DNA from 4 places in the Streptomyces olindensis genome. Region 4 is predicted to be linked to each of the others. Evidence: riboswitches for the same ligand, from Rfam matches in the RefSeq annotation. Region 4 holds a riboswitch; each other region holds the start of a gene.
The links. A riboswitch is a leader RNA that binds a small molecule or an ion and turns the genes downstream of it on or off. The one in region 4 is predicted to bind cyclic di-AMP.

Region 1 (2,190 bases), on a different contig from region 4:
CGCCCTCGGCAAGATCGAGGCCGAGGTGGGGCAGGTGTACGCGGCGGTCGACCAGGACGGCGTCGACGGGCTCACGCTGATCGAGCCGGGCTATCTCATGCCGCACCCGACACTGCCCGCGGTACGGGTCGACCGGCGTGAGGAGCTGTGGGACGAGCCCATCAGCAAGGTGCTGCTGCGCCACCCCTACCTGACGGACGACGAGTTGGCGGCGACGGCCCGCTCGGTCGTCGGCTCGCTGGCGACGGTGACGATGTCGGGGCCCGGCACGGTCGAGCTCCAGCCGTGCGGCGTCACCAAGGCGACGGGACTGGCGCTGGCCGCCGAGCACCTGGGGCTGCGGCCGGCGGACACGATCGCCTTCGGCGACATGCCCAACGACATCCCGATGTTCGACTGGGCCGCCCACGGCGTCGCGATGGCCAACGCGCATCCCGAACTGAAGGCCGTGGCCGACGAGGTCACCCTGTCGAACGAGGACGACGGCATCGCCGTCGTCCTCGAGCGACTGCTGGGCGGGACGGCTCAGTACGGGCCGAAGACGTTGTCGATCGAGCCGTAGCGGTCGGCCGCGTAGTTGCAGGCCGCCGTGATGTTGGCGACGGGGTCGAACGGGTCGTAGGGGGTGCCGGACACGTGGTAGGCGGCGAAGGTCGGGTCGATGACCTGGAGCAGGCCCTTGGAGGGCGTGCCCTTGGCGGCGTTGGAGTCCCAGTTGTTGATCGCCTGGGGGTTGCCGGACGACTCGCGCATGATGTTGCGGTAGATGCCGTCGTACGACCCCGGGATGCCCTTCTGGGCCATGATGTCCAGCGCCTCGCGGATCCAGCCGTCGAGGTTGTTCGCGTAGGTCTTCGCGGCGGCCGGGGTGGCCTTGGTGATGCCGCCGGCCGGCTTGGTCGGGGCGGACGACTGCGTCGCCTTCTTCTCGGCGGCCGCCTTCGTCGTCTCCACCTTCAGCTTCAGGCCCGGGTGGATCAGCCGCGGGTCGTCGCCGACGGCGGCGCGGTTGTCCTTGTAGAGCTGCTTCCAGCCGCCCGAGACGTCGTACTTGTCCGCGATGCGGTAGAGCGTGTCGCCCTTGGTCACGGTGTACGTGAGGGACTTGGCGGGCTGGGCCGCCTGGGGCGCGGTCTGGGCGGCGGGCGCGCTCTGGGCCGGCTGGGCGGCACTGGCCTGCGTCGCGCCGAGCAGCGGGAGGGTCAGGGCGGCCCCGCCGGTGCCGGCGGCGACGACGCCTCGGGTGAGCGGGCTGGTTCTGGGGCGACGGTGCTTACCTCGTCCGGGCATGGCGATGTTCCTCTCCGGCGCCTGCGAGGTGAGCTGTCGGGTTCGGGCCGGGAGGTGCCCGGCCGCGCACGGCGTTGTGCTGCCGTGCGCGGCTTCACCCCGAGCCGTTCCACGTCGTGGACCGGCGACTTACCTGGGTCCCCCGCTCCTGCCCTGCGTGAGTGAGTCGGTGTGTGTGGGGAGTCCGGGCGGCGGCAGGATTCGGCGTCCGCCGGACAGGCCCGGAACGTATGCGAGAGCACATGTCGGGAACAAGCACCGGGGTCACATATCGAGCTTGTTGACCTTGGTCGGGGGATATGAGCGGCTTGATCCTTTGCGGGAGCCAAGGCTCAACTTGCTTTCGGTGAACGGGGGTACGGGAGGGTGCCGGGGTCCGGCTGTCGAGAGGGAGAAGTGATTCAACTCACTGATCACGACCTGGGGCGCAATATCCCGCAAGGGGAATTTGCTTACCCAATACGGCAAATCGCATATGAGCGGCTACTTCCGGGAAAGTCGATAAATGTCTGTTGCCGCCCGGCCTGTAACCATGGGCGCTGGCGGTGATCGAAACGTGACCGGATACGCTGACTCGAGTGATGGCAGCGACCTATCGACAATCCGTGTGATCACCGGCAGACACCAGCAGACAGGAGACCCCTCGTGACCGACGTCGGGCCGTTCGGGCTGAGCGTGCGGGACCAGGCTCTGGAAGCCGATGTCCAGGCCGGGCTGGCGGCTGTCGAGGAAGGCTTGCTCGAGGCCACCAAGAGTGAGGTGCCCTTCATCACGGAGGCCGCCCAGCACCTGGTGCGGGCCGGCGGCAAGCGGTTCCGGCCGCTGCTCGTGATGCTCTCCGCCCAGTTCGGTGACCGGTACGCGCCCGGGATCGTGCCCTCGGCCGTCGTCGTGGAGCTG
Region 2 (2,190 bases), on a different contig from region 4:
GCCGGAGCCGAAGCCGGAGCCGGAGCCGAAGCCGAGACTGGGACCGGCCGTGGCGGCAGCAGCAGGGCCTGCGCGACCGCCCCCAGCCAGCCCGCGCAGGCCAGGACGAGGATGATCCCGGACAGGACCTCGTACCCCGCCGAGTCGAGACCGACCGACAAGGTGCCGGTCGTCAGGGCGTACATCGCCCACAACATGACAGACGGGGATGGGTCGGGCATAGCGTCGATGCTAGAGAGCGCCGCACACAGGACGAGAGGGGCACGCGCGCGTGCCCCTCAAAAACGTCCGGGACTTCTCAGGCGGGCCGCACCACGCTGTGGATCGACGACTCGCCGTCGTAGTAGATCGACTCCTCGCGCACGTAGGTGCCGGGCTTCGGAGCGTGGATCATCATGCCGTTGCCGATGTAGATGCCCACGTGGGTGACGTCGTCGTAGAAGAAGACCAGGTCGCCGGGGAGCGCCTGGGAGAGGGGGACCGTGGTGCCGGCGTCGACCTGGTCGTAGGTCGTGCGCGGCAGGGTCACGCCCGCGGCCTTCCACGCGGCCTGGGTGAGGCCGGAGCAGTCGTAGGAGCCGGGACCGACGGCGCCCCAGACGTACGGCTTGCCGATCTGGGCGCGGGCGAAGGCGAGGGCCTTCTCGGCCTTGGTGGCGTACGAGGAGTCGGCCGGGGCCGTCGAGGTGGAGGTGCCGGAGCCCGACGTCGAGGAGCCGCTCTCCTGCCGCTGGGCGGCCTCCTCCTGGGCCTGCTGCTGCTCGGCCTGCTCCCGGGCCAGCTCGGCGGCCTTGCGGGCGGCCTCCTCCTGCTTCTCCTTCTCGATCGCCGCGAGCCGCGCCTTCTCCTCGGAGGTCAGCTTCGACAGCAGCTCGCGCGCGTCGGCGAGCTTGCGCTGGACGGTGGCCTTGGCGGTCTTCAGGTCGCCCTGGGACTCGGTGAGCGTCGCGAGGCTCGCCGTGGCCTCCTGGCGCTTCTCCATCGTCTCGGACTGCTGGGTGACGTAGTCGTCGACGGCGACCTTCTGACGGCCGGTCATCCGGTCCATCAGCTGCGTCTGGTCGAAGTAGTCCTGCGGGGTGTCCGCGAGCAGGAACGTCGCGGTGTCCGGGGCGGAGGCGCCGGTGCGGTACTGGGCGGCGGCGAAGGAACCCAGCTCCTCCCGCGCCTCGTTGAGCTTCTGGGTGCGCTGGGCGACGTCGTCGAGGAGGGTGTCGACGCGCTTGCGCTGCTTCGCGGTCTTCTCCTTGGCCGCGTTGTACTTGTCGGTCGCCGACTCGGCCTGGCGGTACAGGTCGTCGACCTTCTTCTCGACTTCCTCCAGGCTGGGCTTGTCGTCGGCCCCGGGGGCTGCGTTGGCCGACTGGGACAGCAGGGCCACGGAGGTGAGGGCCGCCGTTGCGAGGGCGGGGGTCCGTATGCCTGCCACGCGCGTACCCGTAGGACGCGACTTGCGGTGCGACGCCAAGGGAGGCGACTCCTTCCATGTTCCGCCTACCGGGTTAGCTGTCGGGTTCGGGCGGGTATGTCGGAAGGGTTGCCCTACGGCCTGCTCCGGAAAGGGAGTCGGGCCGATTCACCCCAAGGTCTCGGTGGGTCCCCGGCTCCGGCTGCTCGGCGGCGCACCGGACTCGGCGGAGGCCGCGCGGCCCGGCGACGTTCGCCGGTGGGGGTCGTACGGCCTGCCCGCACGGTAGCCAACTCGTGTGGCCCCTGTGAAGGTTGATGGGTGATATGCCCGATACATTTTCGTGACCTCCCTCCAGAGCATCGCCGAGCGTGACGAAGTGGCGGAGGTTGGTCACGAGTCGTCCATGTTTGCCGCTCCATCGCGGGCCGTGATCGCCCGATCCTGGAGGGTGACGGGGCGCTCGTTTCGGCGATGTTCTCAGGGCGGCGGCGGGCTGTCAGTGGGGCGCCCTAGACTCGGAGAGCGATGAGCAGCCTCTTTGACGACAGCTTCCTGGCGGACCTCCAGGCCCAGCGGGGCCCTGCGGACGAGCCCCCGCCGCCGCCCGAGGACGATCACGCTCCGGAGTCGATCCCGGACGATCTGTTCGGCGGGAAGTTCGACGCGCCGCCGGACCGGGACGCCTACTACCGAGACGGCGCCCCGCGCCCGCTCGTGGACACCGCCGCCCTCCTGGAGGGGCTGAACGACAACCAGCGCGCCGCTGTCGTCCACTCCGG
Region 3 (2,190 bases), on a different contig from region 4:
GCCGCCCAGAGAGCGCAGGTCGTCGCTGTTGCCCCGGCGGGCACGCTCCTGGCCGAGCCGGACCAGGCCGCGCAGGACCTTCAGATGGGCCTCGGTGCGGCGCTGGGCGGCGCGGGCGGCGCCGAGCGGCTCCAGCAGCATGCGCATCTCCAGCAGGTCGGCGGCCTCCTGCTCGGTGGGTTCGGCGACGCACGCGCCCGCGTGCCGCCGGGTCACCACGAAGCCCTCGGCCTCCAGGGTGCGCAGGGCCTCCCGGACGGGCACCCGCGAGACGCCGTAGCGGCGCGCCAGGAGTTCCTCGGTGAGCCGGCTGCCGCGTTCGTAGACACCCGCGACGATGTCGTCCCGGATGGCCGTGCACACCGAGTGCGCGGGAATACGCATGACCGACCTCCGTTTAATCCCCGTGAAACGTCGACGAGTGACGCGTGTCCGTGACTCTATTGCAATGAGCCGGAATTTCCGACGGCAGCCCGGAATCCATGGATATTTTTTGGACAGTCGGCCGCCGTAAACGCCGAAAGCCCCGGCTCGGTGAGCCGGGGCCTCGGGGAGCGGGCGGGTGCCGTCAGACGTTCACGCCGTGCGAGCGGAGGTAGGCGAGGGGGTCGATGTCCGAGCCGTACTCGGGGCTCGTCCGGGCCTCGAAGTGCAGGTGCGCGCCGGTGACGTTGCCGGTCGCGCCGGACAGGCCGATCTGCTGGCCGGGCGTGACCTGCTGGCCCACCGAGACGCCGATGGACGACAGGTGGCCGTACTGGGTGTACGTCCCGTCGTTCATCTTGATCACGACCTGGTTGCCGTAGGCGCCGCCCCAGCCCGCCTCGACGACCGTGCCCATGCCGACCGAGTGGACGGAGGTGCCGCTGGCGGCGTGAAAGTCGATGCCGGTGTGGCTGCCGGAGGACCAGACGGCGCCGCCGGCCTTGTAGCCGGTGGAGACGTAGGAGCCCGGGATCGGCGAGACGAAGCTGTTGAGGCGCTTGCGCTCGGCCTCGCGGGCGGCGCGCTCCTTGGCCTCGCGGGCCTCCTCGGCCGCCTTCTTGGCCTTCTTCGCCGCCTCGGCGGCCCGCTCACGCGCGGCCTCCTCGGCCTTCTTCTTGGCGGCGGCCTCCTCGGCCGCGTGCTTCTGCGCGACGGCCTGGGCGTCGATCTGCTGGGCCACGGTGTCGCCCATGGTGACGACGGGGGTGAGGCCGGTCTGCTCGGGGGCGGGCTCGGCGGCGAAGGCGGCCGGAGCGGCCACGGTGCCGATGACGCCGGTGGTGGCGAGGGCCGCGACCCCCGCCGCGCGGGCCGTGCCGCGGTGGATCCTGCTGGGACGACGATGCTTCCCGGTGGCGCGGGTGAACGCCATGGAGTGCCTGGTCCTTTCCTTCCTTCTCGCCTACCGGGTTAGCTGACGGGTTCGGAGCAGGAAGGTCTCCTACGGACCCCCTCGCGGCTCGCGCGGGCGTCCGATTCACCCCAGGGACTGCGGTTGGGTCCCCGGCTCCCCTGGCTCGCGCCGTACGGGGACTCGGCGATGACTGTCCGGTGCCGCGGGTGCGGCGCACTGCCTGACGAACAGCCCGGACGACGCTAAGCGGGGCCACTTTCAATTCCCAAACGGATCCGCCGTTTTGTAGCGCATCCCACAGGGCAGACAGGCAACCTCCGTACCAATTCGGGCATAAAGGAGCCCTGGTGCCTTAGGAAGACAACCAGGGCTCCTCGCGCGCGTGCCCTACTCGGCGGCGACGACCGTGACTTCGCCGATGCCGAGGGCCTCCACCGGGCCCTTGATCTGCGCCGCGTCACCCACGAGCACGGTCACCATACGGTCCACCGGGAAGGCGCTGACGGCCGCCGCGGTGGCCTCCACGGTGCCGGTCGCGGCGAGCTGCCGGTACAGCGTGGCCTGGTAGTCGTCGGGCAGGTGCTGCTCGACCTGGTCGGCCAGGGTGCTCGCGACGGCCGCCGCGGTCTCGTACTTGAGCGGCGCGACGCCGACCAGGTTCTGCACGGCGACGTCCCGCTCGGCGTCGGTGAGCCCCTCGGCGGCGAGGGTGCGCAGCACCGTCCAGAGGTCCTGGAGGGCGGGGCCGGTGTTGGGGGTGTCCACGGAACCGCTGATGGCGAGCATCGCGGCACCGGTGCCGTCCGGGGCGGACCTGAGGACCTGGGCGAAGGAGCGCACCCCGTAGGTGT
Region 4 (2,190 bases):
CGCCCCGGCGCGTACGGGGGAACACGCGCCGGGGCGGGGAGCCCGTGGGGACGGGGGTGGGCCGTGCCCGTGGGGGCGGGCGGGCGGCCCTGTGGGGGGCGGGCGGGCCGCCCCCTGGGGACGGGCGGGCCGCTGCTTACTTCAGGTGCAGCTGCTGGCCCGGGTAGATGAGGTTGGCGTCCTCGACGATGTCCTTGTTCAGCTCGTAGAGCTTCTCCCAGCCGCCCTTGACCTTCTTCTCCGCGGCGATGGAGCTGAGGGTGTCGCCCTTGACGACCTTGTACTCGCCATCGCCCTTCTTGACCTTCTTGCCGGTCGGGGTGGTGACGGTCTTCTTCGCGGCCGGGCGCTCGTCGGAGCGGGAGGCCGGCTGCTGCTGGGTCTCGCGGGTCTCGGTGCTCTGCTGCGCGGAGCTGCCGGAGTCGCTCGAGGAGCCGCCGCCGGTGTAGCCGGCGCTCGACAGGCCCTTGCCGCAGACCGGCCAGGCACCCTTGCCCTGGCTCGCCAGGACCTTCTCGGCGATCTCGATCTGCTGGGCCTTGGTGGCCTGGTCGGCGGTGGAGGCGTACTTGGTGCCGCCGTAGCCGGACCAGGTGGAGGCGGAGAACTGCAGGCCGCCGTAGTAGCCGTTGCCGGTGTTGATGGACCAGTTGCCGCCGGACTCGCACTGGGCCACGGCGTCCCACTCGGAGGCGGTGGCGGCGGAGGCGTTGCCGGCCGCCATCAGCGGGGCGGCGACGGCGGCGCCGGCGACACCGGCGACGGCGATGGCGCGAGTGGCCTTGGACGGACGACGGTGCTTGCCCTTGCCGGAAAACAGCATGGATGGATCCCCTCACCGACGCCTGCGAGGTGAGCTGTCGGGTTCGGGCCGGTTGAGTTGCCCGGCCGCGCCCCTCCCGGGACGCGGCTTCACCCCAAGCCCGTCCGGCACAACTGTCCGGTCGGGCACCTACCTTGGGTCCCCCGCTCCTGCCTACGGCGCTTGACGCGACGACTGTTCCCGTGCGGCCGCTGGCAGGATTCGGCGTTGCGGCAGCCGGGGCTCGCGGTGGCGAGCGGTCATGACCGTAGACACGCGATCGACGGAATTTCAAAGACGATCAGGGCTTCTGAGATCTATCTCTCACCGCACTTATACGGGACATTCACCGCGAAACATGACGCGAACTCGCGCGGTTTCGGGGCGACTTCCGCCGCGGTTTCCGCTCTGCCCCACCGACTACTCCTCGTCCGCTTCGGCCCCTACTGTGAGCCTCTGACCGGGGCGGATGAGGTTCGGGTCGGTGCCGACGGCGTCCTTGTTGCCGGCGTAGAGCGCGTGCCATCCGCCGCTGAGGTCAAGGGAGTCGGCGATGGACCAGAGGCTGTCGCCGACGCGGACGGTGTAGGAGCCGTCCGTGGCGTCGCGGGACGCGTCGTCGCCGCGCGAGGCGTGCCGGCCCGTGGACTCGTTCGCACGGCCGTCGGCGGGCTCGGTGTTCTCATCGGCGCTGGGGCCGCGGTGGCGGCCGGAGCCGGTGTCGGTCAGCGCCGAAGAGGTGCCGTCCTGCCGCGAATTGTCGGACTCGCCGCTTCCGGACGTGGCCGAGGGGGAGCTGTCAGGCTCCCGGCCCTGGGACGCGGACTCTCCGGAATCGGACGACTTGTCGGAGTCAGCCGGTTCGTCCTTCGACGTCGACGGCGCGTCAGGGGACTCGGACGTCGAAGGGGACGAGGAAGGAGTCGACGAGTCGGCCGACGAGGAGGTCGAATCGGAGGAGTCGAGCAATCCCGGCGAGTCGGTCGGATCGGACGAGTCGGATGAGTCGGATGCACCCGACTTCGAGTCCTGCTGGAGGCCGGAGAGCAGTCCGCAGGTGCGCCAGGCGCCGACCCCCTGGTCGGCGAGGATTCTCTCGGCCACGGCGATCTGCTGGGCGCGGCTGGCCAGGTCGGCACTCGCGGCGTAGTCGAGACCGCCGTGGTTCTCCCAGTCCTCCTGGGAGAGCGCGAGGCCGCCGTAGTAGCCGTTGCCGCTGTTCTGACTCCAGGCGCCGCCGGTCTCGCAGTCCGCGACCCGGTCCCAGGTCGTGCCGTCGGCCGCACTGGCACCGGAGGCCCCGAGGAGCGGGATCGCGATGGCGGAGCCGGTCACTCCGGCCGCGACGAGGAGAGCCGGAGCCTGGCGGGGGCGACGGTGCCGACCGT

Region 1: linked by a shared signal. The riboswitch ahead of ABZ948_RS06690 (LysM peptidoglycan-binding domain-containing protein) and the one ahead of ABZ948_RS27255 (transglycosylase family protein) in region 4 are both predicted to bind cyclic di-AMP.
Region 2: linked by a shared signal. The riboswitch ahead of ABZ948_RS01855 (C40 family peptidase) and the one ahead of ABZ948_RS27255 (transglycosylase family protein) in region 4 are both predicted to bind cyclic di-AMP.
Region 3: linked by a shared signal. The riboswitch ahead of ABZ948_RS25065 (M23 family metallopeptidase) and the one ahead of ABZ948_RS27255 (transglycosylase family protein) in region 4 are both predicted to bind cyclic di-AMP.

Annotation. Positions count from the first base shown of each region.
Region 1 covers NZ_JBEYZD010000008.1:26,862-29,051, reverse strand. Annotated here, with positions in the region: gene ABZ948_RS06695 (HAD family hydrolase) at 1-562, shown strand, start outside; gene ABZ948_RS06690 (LysM peptidoglycan-binding domain-containing protein) at 526-1,290, opposite strand; cyclic di-AMP (ydaO/yuaA leader) riboswitch at 1,294-1,472, opposite strand; gene ABZ948_RS06685 (polyprenyl synthetase family protein) at 1,936-2,190, shown strand, end outside.
Region 2 covers NZ_JBEYZD010000002.1:162,666-164,855, reverse strand. Annotated here, with positions in the region: gene ABZ948_RS01860 (SLAC1 family transporter) at 1-221, opposite strand, end outside; gene ABZ948_RS01855 (C40 family peptidase) at 299-1,468, opposite strand; cyclic di-AMP (ydaO/yuaA leader) riboswitch at 1,477-1,630, opposite strand; gene pcrA (DNA helicase PcrA) at 1,937-2,190, shown strand, end outside.
Region 3 covers NZ_JBEYZD010000041.1:7,920-10,109, reverse strand. Annotated here, with positions in the region: gene ABZ948_RS25070 (GntR family transcriptional regulator) at 1-384, opposite strand, end outside; gene ABZ948_RS25065 (M23 family metallopeptidase) at 569-1,357, opposite strand; cyclic di-AMP (ydaO/yuaA leader) riboswitch at 1,371-1,535, opposite strand; gene ABZ948_RS25060 (M16 family metallopeptidase) at 1,727-2,190, opposite strand, start outside.
Region 4 covers NZ_JBEYZD010000047.1:28,500-30,689, reverse strand. Annotated here, with positions in the region: gene ABZ948_RS27255 (transglycosylase family protein) at 137-823, opposite strand; cyclic di-AMP (ydaO/yuaA leader) riboswitch at 828-994, opposite strand; gene ABZ948_RS27250 (LysM peptidoglycan-binding domain-containing protein) at 1,223-2,190, opposite strand, start outside.